DNA from 3 places in the Brevibacillus sp. 1238 genome. Region 1 is predicted to be linked to each of the others. Evidence: riboswitches for the same ligand, from Rfam matches in the RefSeq annotation. Region 1 holds a riboswitch; each other region holds the start of a gene.
The links. A riboswitch is a leader RNA that binds a small molecule or an ion and turns the genes downstream of it on or off. The one in region 1 is predicted to bind cobalamin.
Positions count from the first base shown of each region.

Region 1 (3,967 bases):
GTTTTACTTCTGGTTGTCCAGATAGAATCGTGATCAGCGCGGAAGTGGCAAGCGAGAAGCGATCTGGTCATCGATTACCGATTTGGTCGACTGATTTATCTGACAATTATTCCCGCTCGATCTGATCCCGGTTGTTGGGGCATGAGCGGGCGGAGTGATTGTGTGAATTTTTTCACTAATCAGAGGGTTGCTGAAAAGCACCTTTGCTTTGGAATTACAGGAGGGTTTGTGTCATGCATCAAAAAGGTTCTTCTTCGTTCATCCTCATCATCGGCTTTATGCTGTTCGCTCTGTTCTTCGGAGCGGGGAATCTGATTTTTCCACCAATGCTGGGGCAAATGGCTGGAACGAACGTATGGACGGCCAATGCGGGCTTCCTGGTGACGGGAGTCGGGCTGCCGCTGCTGGCGATTATCGCTCTGGTTTATTCGGGAATGGATGATTTGCGTTCGTTGGCGAGTCGTGTGCATCCGGTATTTGGTCTTGTGTTTACGATTTTGCTCTACTTGGCAATCGGGCCGTTTTTCGCCATTCCGCGATCCGGGAACGTCTCGTTTGAGATCGGAATCAAGCCATTTTTGTCCGAGCAAGCTGGTCCGGTTCCACTGATCGTCTTCACCGTCTTGTTCTTTACACTCGCTTGCCTGTTATCTCTCAATCCTGGAAAAATTATCAATGTAGTCGGAAAAGTCTTGACACCGATCAAGCTGACTTTTATCGGCGTGATTGTGTTGACGGCGATTTTGTTCCCGATTGGCGCGCTGCAAGCACCTGTGACGGACTATCAGTCCAAAGCGTTTTACAAAGGCTTTCAGGACGGCTATTTAACCTTGGACGCTTTGGGGGCATTTGTGTTTGGAATCATCATCGTGAATGCGATCAAGCAAAGAGGCATCACGGCGAAAAAGCAAATTTTGCTCACGTGCGCAAAAGCAACGATGATCGCGGGCGCACTTCTGGCGTTCTTTTACACGGTGCTTGCCTATATGGGCGCTTCCAGTGTGGAGAAGCTTGGTCATCTGGAAAACGGGGCGCAAATTTTGGCCAAGGTGTCCAATTACTACTTCGGCTCTTACGGCGCCGTTTTGCTTGGCCTCATGATTACGATCGCATGCCTGACCACCAGTGTCGGCCTCATTACAGCTTGCTCTTCGTTTTTCCATTCGCTGTTTCCGGCGATCTCGTATAAAAAGTTTGCCGTCATTCTGGCTGTGTTCAGTACACTCGTCGCCAATATCGGCTTGACGGCGCTGATCAAAGTGTCGGTTCCGATCTTGATGACCATGTACCCGATTGCGATTTCCCTCGTCTTTTTAACGTTTATGCACAAAGGATTTGGCGGAAGACCAGAGGTGTATCAGGGAAGCTTGCTCGCTACTTTTCTGATCAGCCTGTTTGACGGACTGAACGCGGCAGGTGCCCAGCTTCCCGTCATCAACGACTTCTTTACTCGCTACTTGCCGATGTATACGATCGGGCTTGGCTGGATGCTGCCCGCTGTTGCAGGCGCTGTGATCGGCTACACTATTTACATGATTCGCAAACCTTCTCTGCGGGCACAGGAGCTGCGATTGACCAAGCAATAAACCGGAAAGCTGGCAGAGTAGAGGCAATCAGGCTGAACTTTGAAATAATTTTGGTGAGTGGAAATAGTTTAGCATGACAAAAACTGGTTTACGTGTTACTGTAAGGAGAAAGGTGCTCTTTTGCTAGATGCGAGAGCACATGCACTCATACCGACAATTTCATATGAGTGGGAACAGGTTCTTTGGCCGCGAAAATCGGCGCAAGGATGAAAAGGGAAGTCGGTGAGAATCCGACACGGTCCCGCCACTGTATGAGGGGAGTTTGCACAGCGATAAGCCACTGGTCGAGACGGACTGGGAAGGCGTTGTGCAGATCGTGATCCTCAAGTCAGGAGACCTGCCTGTTTCGACAACACTGCTTAACCTACGGGAGATAGGGAGGTGTTAGGATGCTGTGATCTCAGTGCTTATTTGGCATTTCTAACGTTCTTTTTGACCGTTGGAAGTGCCTTTTTTGATTGGCTTTACAAATACCTTCAATGGATGGGAGAGAAAGCTCATGAAAAGCAGCAACCTGGGATATCCGCGAATCGGCAAAGACCGGGAGTGGAAAAAAGCATTGGAGTCCTTTTGGGCAGGCAAATTGGAAGAGTCAGCGTTCCTTGCGCAAATGGAGCAAATCCGCCAGCAGCATCTGATCAAGCAAAAAGACAAAGGCATCGAGTGGATTCCCGTCAACGACTTTACTTACTACGATCACATGCTGGACATGGCTGTCATGTTCGGACTCGTTCCGAAGCGTTTTGCCTATGATGGCGGCCCGGTACCGCTCGATACGTACTTCGCCATGGCGCGCGGCAACAAAGAAGCTGTCGCAAGCGAAATGACCAAGTGGTTCAATACGAACTATCACTACATCGTTCCTGAGTTTGGCGAACGCCCGCCAGTGCTGGCAGAGAACAGGCCGCTGAAAGCGTACCTGGAGGCCAGGGATCAGCTGGGCATCGTCGGGAAGCCGGTGATTGTCGGGCCGTACACGTTTGTCAAGCTGGCGAAAGGATATGCGAAAGACGAGTTCGAACGCGTTGTCGATCAGATCGTGCCGCTTTACGTGGACGTGCTTCGTGAACTCGAACTGCATGGCGTGGAATGGGTGCAAATCGATGAGCCGGCTTTCGTCCAAGATATTTCCGAGCAGGACAGAGCGCTCATTCGCCGGGTGTACGAACAGTTCAGTCAGGCGCTGCCACACCTCAAGCTGATGGTTCAGACGTATTTCGAAGCGGTGGATTGGTACGAGGAGCTGATCGCGCTGCCAGTGGAAGGCTTGGGCCTGGACTTTGTCCACGGAGGAAAAGCGAATTTGGCCAACCTGACGGCACATGGTTTCCCGCAGGAAAAAGTGCTCGGCGCAGGAATCATCGATGGCCGCAACATTTGGCGCTCGGCCCTGGAGGAAAAGTGGGAGCTGGTCAAGACGATCAGCAATGTGGTCGACCCGGACCGGATTTGGCTACAGCCATCGAGCAGCCTTTTGCATGTTCCCGTCACTGTTGAAGCAGAAACCGATTTGCCTGGGGAAGTTCAAGCGGCATTAGCCTTTGCGGACGAAAAATTGGGAGAAGTGCAGCTTTTAGTCCAAGGATTCCGATTTGGAAAGTATGTTATCTCGAAGGAAATTGCCCAGAACGAAAAGGACTTGCTCCGCCTGGCCGAGTCTCCGGCGAGAAACCGGGAGAAAGTACAGCAGGCTCGAAAAGCGCTGGAGACGACAGAAGCCAAACGCGACGTGCCGTTCCACGAGCGCCGCGATATCCAGCAAGCCGCCTGGAAGCTGCCGCTTTTGCCTACAACGACGATCGGCAGTTTCCCGCAGACGGCAGAGGTTCGTCAGGCCAGACAGCAGTACAAAAAAGGGAACTGGACAGTCGAGCAGTACGATGCCTTCATCGCGGAGCAAATCAAGCAGTGGATTGCGATTCAGGAAGAGATCGGGCTGGACGTGCTTGTCCACGGCGAGTTTGAACGGACAGACATGGTCGAATATTTCGGGGAAAAGCTCGACGGCTTCGTCTTCACGAAAAATGGCTGGGTTCAGTCGTACGGTTCCCGTTGCGTCAAGCCACCTGTCATCTACGGCGATGTGCAGTTCGTCGCTCCCATGACCGTCAAAGAGAGCGTATACGCCAAGTCGTTGACGGAAAAACCAGTAAAAGGCATGCTGACAGGCCCGGCGACCATTTTGAACTGGTCATTTGTCCGCGATGACGTGTCCCGCCAAGAGGTGTGCGAACAGATCGCCCTGGCGCTGCAAGCAGAAGTGGAGGCGCTGGAAGCGGCGGGAATCCGCATGATTCAGGTGGATGAGCCTGCGCTGCGGGAAGGCTTGCCGCTCAAGCAGGCAGACAGGGCGGCGTATCTGGACTGGGCCGTCAAATCGT
Region 1 covers NZ_JARXWC010000002.1:688,496-692,462, forward strand. Annotated here, with positions in the region: gene brnQ (branched-chain amino acid transport system II carrier protein) at 234-1,586, shown strand; cobalamin riboswitch at 1,745-1,945, shown strand; gene metE (5-methyltetrahydropteroyltriglutamate--homocysteine S-methyltransferase) at 2,086-3,967, shown strand, end outside.

Region 2 (3,967 bases), on a different contig from region 1:
AAGACAAGACCGACTTTTTGCGTCATCTCCTGCAAGGCAGCGCGTTTGTAGCTGAGCGGCGTCCCTTTCCAGCTCACTTGCCCTTGCTGCGGCTGGATGATCCCGTTCCCGTGCAAAAACAAAGTAGATTTGCCGCAACCGTTTCGTCCGAGCAGCGCGCATTTTTTCCCTTCTGGAATGCCCAGGGACAGTCCGCGCAGCACAGGGCCGCGGCCACCCGGATAGGCGTAGTGCACGTCAGCAAATTCCAACAGCCATGATGTCAAAGCATTATCCCCCTGTCCACCACTCCAGCAAAATCAGCAGAACACAGCCTGCTATCGACTCCCATTCATATCGTCTGGAGCGGGAATGACTGTGCAAAGAAAGCACTTGCAAGCTTTCCCCGAAGCCTCTGGCTGCCATCCCTTTGTACAACGCATCGTATTTGCGCATCGCCCTGACGAACAGCTGGGCAGCCAGACCGCCGATGTCGCGCATCGTCGCGCGAAATCCCCGGTGCCCGCCACGCGAGCGCTGAGCAATCCACAACTGATGGGAGACGCCGAGCAACACGAAAATAAAGCGGTACATAATCATCAGCAAATCCGTAACGATGACCGGAAGCCGCAGCTTGCGCAACACCTGCAAAATCTCGGCAAACGGCACCGTAAACAAAATAAAGGAAAAGCAGGCAAGGCTGGCCATCGTTCGCCAAAACAGCACCCACACCTTGCTGATGGCGCTCGCTGGAACGTAAATCAAATAAGGGCCGACATGCCACGCCACTGCCATCTGAGTCACAGGAGCTGTCTCCGCCCTTGTCGCTTCCAACAGAAGTGCAGGCAAACCCAAAACAAAGAACGAGAGAGACAAAAGAAGAAATCCGAAATAGAAACGGACGGGAATACGGGCATATCCGATCACCCATACTCCCATCCAAATGCAAATCGCCATTTGCAACCACTCATGTCCTGTCAAAACGAGCAAAATCAACGCGCTCGCAAACAGAAGCTTGTGTTCCGGCGGCAAAAATCTCAGACGGTTTTGATACGAAAGAGAGTCAAGCTGCTGCCAGTTCATTTTTTGTTTTTATCCAGCCGACCTTTGTACAAGCCCATCGCATAGCCGACAATGCCCGCTCCCAATGCCGCTTGCACGGCAAACAGCAAGCTCTCTGTCTCGCCTCCTGGCGGTTCAAGCAGCGGCTGGAACCACGGCTCGTACGCAGGGGCAATCTCCTTGATCGCTTCCTCTGCCGCTCCGTCCGCTCCGCCGAACTCCGAGTCCTGCACCAAAAGCAACGGCACGATCGCAAGCACGACGACACCCAGGAGCAGCAGCCAGTTCATTCCTTTTTTCACAGCGATTCCTCCCGTTTCAGCAAGCGCAGCTCCGCCAGCTCTTTTGCATTGTAAGATTGAAGCCAGTTCCAGACGAGCACGGTCAGAAGCCCCTCGCTGATCGCCAACGGAATTTGTGTGATGGCAAAAATGCCAGCGAACTTGGCGAAAGAAGCCAATACCCCGCCAGACTCAGCCGGAAAAGCCAGCGCCAACTGAACAGATGTCACTACATAAGTCGCCAGGTCAGCAAGAGCTGCCGCAGCGAAGACAGCCAAACGTTGTCCTCCGTTGGCACGGACAATCAGGCGGTACACCCCGTAAGCCACCATCGGCCCGACAACCGCCATCGAAACGGCGTTGGCGCCAAGCGTGGTCAATCCGCCATGCGCCAACAGCAAGGCTTGGAACAACAGCACCAGACTGCCCAGCACAGACATCACCCACGGGCCGAACATGATCGCCCCAAGTCCTGTTCCGGTAGGATGGGAGCTGCTTCCCGTCACCGAAGGAATTTTCAAAGCAGACAGCACGAAAGCAAAGGCACCTGATACGCCAATAAGCAACTTCATTTGCGGGTGTTCTTTGACGATTTTGTTTAACGAACGAATGCCAAGAATGAAGAACGGAATAAATACTACCCACCAGAACAACGCCCACGACAGCGGCAAATACCCTTCCATAATGTGCATCGCGTAAGAAGTTTGCGGTTCATTTACGAGAAAATAAAGAACAAAGCCCGCAATCAATAAACAGGTCGAGACAAAGCGTGATCGATTCAAGGCAACTTCTCCTCCTTTGCTGTTCTTTTTACCGTTTTTTCCAATCAAAAAAGCCCCATCCGATAGCAGACGAGGTATGCGCACAAAACAATAGACATGAACTTCTGTCCAATTGCTCCGTATTCACCGCTCCTTTCCGCGAAGGTCTCCAGGGTGTGGCAAGTAGGTAGGTCTCCTGGCTTTCAGATCGATGCGCTCTTTGTCCTTCCCCATATGAATATGAGTGGAACTTCATCAAAGAGAACTCCCTGATTACAGTGGCGGGACCGCTCGGGACTTTCACCCGATTCCCTGTTACCCTTCGTGCTCATGCACACAAAGGCACCTATTGCCGACAATATCCAATTGTTTGACAGTTCTTGCTTGTCCTACATTATTATACTCAATCGCCCAATCCAGCGTAAAGCTTATTATCAAAAGGCTCCTGCAACCGATGACCTTTTGGCGAATGTCATTGACTGCACGAGCCTTGTTTTTGGTTCTACGTTTTTGATTCTACGCTTTCGCGTCCACGCCAACCGCTTCGCTGATGTGGGAAAAACCGTCCCGCTGCATCAGCTTGAGCAATTGCTTGTTGATCTGCTTCGAAATGCCAGGCCCTTGATAAATCATGCCAGTATAAACCTGGACCAGGCTGGCGCCCGCGCGTATTTTCTGATAGGCGTCTTCTCCGGTAAAAATGCCTCCGACACCGATAATCGGCACTTTGCCTCCGACTTCCTGATAAATCTCTTTCACCCACGCTGTCGATCGCTCTGTCAGCGGCTTTCCGCTCAAACCGCCCGCTTCCTCGGCGTACCGATGCCCTTGAACAGCTTCCCGCGACAGTGTCGTATTGGTGGCAATAATCCCGGAAATGCCTTCCGCCACAGCCCCTTGCACGACATCGCGCATATGCTCGTCAGACATGTCTGGAGCTACTTTGAGCAAAATCGGTTTTTTCTGAATGCCGCGCGCTTCCAGCTCAGCCGCTTTCTCGCGTATCGCCCGCACCAGCTGGCGCATGCTTTCTGTCTCCTGCAAGTCGCGCAAATTCGGCGTGTTCGGCGAGCTGATGTTAATGACGAAATAATGGCCGTACGCATAGAGCATGTCCAGACACTTGATATAGTCAGAAGCCGCTTCCTCATTAGGAGTGACTTTGTTTTTGCCAATATTGATCCCGATCGGAACATCGGAATAAGCGTAATCTACCAGATGCTGCGAAGCCAAATACGCACCGTGGTTGTTGAAGCCCATTCGGTTGATCACTGCTTCGTGTTCAGGCAAACGGAACAAGCGGGGCCTCGGATTGCCAGGCTGTCCCTGCGGCGTCAAAGTCCCGATTTCCACAAAGCCGAACCCGAGCGCACCGAGCGCATGATACACTTCGGCATTTTTGTCAAAACCGGCGGCGAGTCCTACCGGATTGGGAAAAGTCATTCCCCACAGCTTTGTCGCCAGACGCTCGTCCTTCAACTGGAACATCATTCTGAGCAAGCTTTTTCCCGGAGCAGAATCTTCCATCAGCTTCAAGGCACCAACCGTTTTTTCATGAATCTCTTCCGTATCCATCTGGAACAGATATTTTCTTATGAGCTTATACATCCCGGCTGCACTCCTTACTCCATTTTTACCTCATTGTAGAATACCACACTTTGTTTCTCGTGGGCTAACCTTTATACGCGATACATATTTCCAGTCGAGCAGACAAACTATAACAAAACCAGCGATTTAAAAGGGGACGTATGTTTCATGAAAGCAGACGGAAAAATCGGGATTGGCCAAGCGATCATGGTCATGATGCTCTCAATCGGAATAACCAACCATGTTACCCTTATTCCTCTGCTGCTCAGCAAAGCTGGGCGCGATGCCTGGCTGAGC
Region 2 covers NZ_JARXWC010000004.1:376,923-380,889, forward strand. Annotated here, with positions in the region: gene M2298_RS12760 (energy-coupling factor ABC transporter ATP-binding protein) at 1-266, opposite strand, end outside; gene cbiQ (cobalt ECF transporter T component CbiQ) at 271-1,062, opposite strand; gene M2298_RS12770 (energy-coupling factor ABC transporter substrate-binding protein) at 1,059-1,343, opposite strand; gene M2298_RS12775 (energy-coupling factor ABC transporter permease) at 1,340-2,104, opposite strand; cobalamin riboswitch at 2,253-2,448, opposite strand; gene M2298_RS12780 (quinone-dependent dihydroorotate dehydrogenase) at 2,600-3,691, opposite strand; gene M2298_RS12785 (GerAB/ArcD/ProY family transporter) at 3,839-3,967, shown strand, end outside.
Region 2: another riboswitch for cobalamin. It lies ahead of M2298_RS12775 (energy-coupling factor ABC transporter permease); the one in region 1 lies ahead of metE (5-methyltetrahydropteroyltriglutamate--homocysteine S-methyltransferase).

Region 3 (3,967 bases), on a different contig from region 1:
TAAAGTGGAAATATTCACACGATATCAAGTTGGCAGGGGGAGAAAAATCGATGCAGCCTACTGAACCGATTTCCTTGGGACACCGCATCCATCTGATTGACGGCTTTGACATGGGCTGGGCGGAGCGGACGGGAACGTATGTAATAGCAGAGGAACAATTGACGCTTGTCGAGACAGGGCCAAGCCCGTCCGTGCCGTACATTGTGGCAGGATTGCACAAGCTCGGCTTTTCGCCGGAGCAAGTCAAATACATCATCGTGACGCACATTCATCTGGATCACGCGGGCGGGGCAGGCTTGTTTTTGCGCGAATGCCCGCAGGCCAAAATCGTGGTGCATCCAAAAGGAGCGCGCCATCTGGTGGACCCGAGCCGCTTGATTGCGGGAGCGAAAGCCGTTTACCAGGACGATTTCAACCGCCTGTTCGATCCGATTGTGGCGATTCCCGAGGAGCGAATCTTGGTGCGAAAAGACGGAGACACCTTGCCGATCGGGCCGAACTGTGTCCTTGAATTTTTGGATTCGCCCGGCCATGCGAACCATCATTTCAGCATTTACGATCCGGTTAGCCGCGGCATGTTCACAGGTGATACAGCGGGCGTTTTTTATCCGCAACTCCAAAAAGACGGATTGCATTTCGTTTTGCCGTCCACGTCTCCAAACCAGTTCGATCCGCAGGCGATGCTTGCGTCTATCGAGCGTTTTCGCAAGCGCGAACTCCAGCGTATCTACTTCGGGCATTTTGGCATGACGGAAGAAGTGGAGGACGTCTATCGGCAAGTGGCAGAGTGGCTTCCCGTATTCGTGGCAGAAGGCGAGGCGGCCGTTTCCGCCGGGCTTGGCACGGAGCAATTGGGGGACAGGCTGTTCGCTCTTGTCAGCCAGCATCTGCAAGCGCGCGGCATTGCCGAGCAGCATGAAGTGATGAACGTCCTGCGACTGGATTTGCAGGTGTGTGCGATGGGAATTATCGATTACTTGCACAAGCGCAAGCAGTAATTTTCGTCGGTTAGGCAAAAGGCCAGTGGCTGCTGCAGGTTGACGGGTAGCCTGGGCCTGCGTTTTGGTGCAAAATGACGCATTCTTTTTTGGGCCAAGGAATGCTATGATGGTGGGTGAGTCTTAGCTTGCAGGCACAAACAACTGAATACAGCAAGCAGGTGCCTCGTCTGTCATGGGCGAGGTGAAAAGGGAAGCCGGTGCAAATCCGGCGCGGTCCCGCCACTGTAAAGCGGCTGTCGCAAGCCGCAAGCCAGGAGACCTGCCTGTTTGCATGATGTGCCTGCGCCTTCGCGGAAAGGTTCGGCCCGTTCAGGACTTTTTGGCGTGACCAGATCGTTCTGGCAAGTCGACCCTTTTGTTTCCCGCTGGAAGCGAAGGGGTTTTTCTATGCTAAGAATCAACCAGTTGCCCAGAAAGGAAGTTATACATATGAAACGTTCGTGGAAACTGCTCATGCCCCTGGTCATTGCTGCAAGCTTGGTCGGCTGCACAGGCAATGGCAACACGCAAACAGCCCCTGCTCCAAAGACAGAGGCGCCACAGACAACACCACAGGAAACAACGGCCAAAGCGACTGTCTACCCGCTGACGGTCAAAGATTCGACGGGAAAAGAAGTGACCTTGCAAAAAGAGCCGCAGCGGATTGTCTCCACCTCTCCGGGTGAAACAGAGATTTTGTTCGCACTCGGCCTGAACGACCGGATCGTCGGGGTGTCCGACTACGACGATTATCCGGCAGAAGCTGCCACGAAGCCGAAAGTGGGCGGTGTCGTCAAGCCGAGCGAAGAGGCGATTCTCGCCCAGTCGCCTGATCTGGTCATCGGCGGAATCTCGATGGATGAGCCTGTCGCTGCGAAGCTGAAAACGTTAGGCATGCCTGTTTACGTGACTCACCCGCAAAAAATGGATGAGATATTTGACAACATTTTGGCGATGGGTGTCATTACAAACAGACAGGAGCAGGCGGAAAAAGTAGTCGCAAGCATGAAGCAGGACATCGCGCGCGTGCAGGAAGCGGTCAAAGCGGTGAAGCCGGAAGACAAGAAAAAAGTGTACCTGGAGTTTTCGCCGGGCTGGACGGTGGGCAAAGGGGAATTTCTGGATGAGCTGATCTCACTGGCAGGCGCGACAAACATTGCCGCTGATACCCAAGGGTGGAACCCGATCAGCGAAGAAAAGATTTTAAAAAGCGATCCTGACGTCATTTTGTATGCAAAAGGCATTACGGACGACAAGACAGGGAAAAAGCTGGAGGACATCATTGCGAACCGCAACGGCTGGGACAAGATGAAGGCGATCCGCGACAAGCAGATTTTCGGGATGGAGCAAAATTTGCTTTCGCGCCCGGGACCGCGGATTACCCAAGGTTTGATCGAGGTAGCCAAAGCGATTTACCCTGATCTGGTGAAATAAAATGAAGAAGCAGTTGCTTTTATGGGGAGGAGCCAGCAGTCTGATCCTGCTGGCATCGGCGGTAGTCAGCATTTCGATGGGAGCGGCATCGCTTCCGCTTTCGCAAGTATGGCTGATCTTGTTGCATCAGCTCCCCGGCATGTCGGACTTGGTTGCCGTGACATGGCCGGATTCGTCCGAGCAAATCGTGATGAAAGTGCGTTTTCCCCGCGTCATCCTAGCGATTCTGGTAGGGGCTTGCCTGTCGCTTGCGGGCGCCGGATTTCAAGGGGTGCTGCGCAATCCGCTCGCAGACCCGTTTACGATGGGAGTGGCATCCGGAGCTGCTGTCGGTGCCGCTTTTCTGATCCTGTTTGGCTTGCAATTCGCTTTTCTCGGGGAATGGAGCACGCCTGTGGTCGCCTTTTTGACGGGGCTGTGCAGTCTGTGGATTGTACTGTCGCTGGCGAAGACGCAGGGCAAGCTGCAAACAGAGACGCTCATTTTATCCGGGGTCGTCATTCAGGCGTTTCTCGGTTCGCTCGTCTCTTTTATGGTGTCCTTGTCGAACCAGACGGTGAACGAAATCGTCTTTTGGCTGATGGGCAGCTTGTCGTTTCGCGGCTGGGCTTTTACGTATGTGCTGATTCCGTATGTGCTGATCGGCGTAATCGTGCTGGTTGGCTATGCCCGCTCCTTGAACCTGTTTGCTCTGGGTGAGCGTCAGGCGGCGCACCTGGGCGTCAATGTCGACAAGACGAAGCTCATTATTTTGCTCGTATCGACTTTGTTGACGGCGGCAGCGGTTTCGATCTCAGGGATCATCGGCTTCGTTGGCCTCGTCGTGCCGCATCTGGTGCGGATGCTGGTCGGGCCGGATCATCGCATCCTGCTGCCGATGTCGGCGATTGGCGGCGGCATCTACGTCCTGTGGGCGGATACGCTGGCGCGGATGCTGCTCGTTCCTACGGAAATCCCGCTCGGCGTCGTGACCGCGTTTTTGGGAGCGCCGTTTTTCGCCTATTTGTTGAAGCAAAACAAACGAACCGGAAGGAGGTAGCTGCGATGATCCACGTACGAGGTTTGCAAAAAGCTTACCAGGATGTATCGGTTTTAACAGAAATCGATTTTGACGTGAAGCGGGGCGAGTTTTTCGGCATCATCGGCCCGAATGGCAGCGGCAAATCGACGCTGCTGAAAATGATCTCCAGCGTCATTGCCCCTGATGCGGGAGAGATTACGCTCGCCGACAAGCCGCTTGCCCGCTATACGCGCAAAGAGCTGGCTCGTGTTCTCGCCGTACTGGAACAGGAAGGGCTGCCTCCTGTCGGTTTCCGTGTCCGCGAAGTGCTGGAGATGGGACGCTTCCCTTATCAAAACTGGCTCGGTGAGGAAAAGGATGACGTCACGCCGCTGATCGAGGAAATCATGCAGCTGCTGGGGCTTGTGCCGCTGGCGGAGCGCACGCTGGATCAGCTGAGCGGCGGGGAGAAGCAGCGCGTGGCTTTGGGCAAGGCGCTCGTGCAAAAACCGCAACTGCTGCTGCTGGACGAACCGACTACGTACCTCGATAT
Region 3 covers NZ_JARXWC010000003.1:7,396-11,362, forward strand. Annotated here, with positions in the region: gene M2298_RS07550 (MBL fold metallo-hydrolase) at 51-998, shown strand; cobalamin riboswitch at 1,141-1,282, shown strand; gene M2298_RS07555 (ABC transporter substrate-binding protein) at 1,431-2,414, shown strand; gene M2298_RS07560 (FecCD family ABC transporter permease) at 2,416-3,453, shown strand; gene M2298_RS07565 (ABC transporter ATP-binding protein) at 3,459-3,967, shown strand, end outside.
Region 3: another riboswitch for cobalamin. It lies ahead of M2298_RS07555 (ABC transporter substrate-binding protein); the one in region 1 lies ahead of metE (5-methyltetrahydropteroyltriglutamate--homocysteine S-methyltransferase).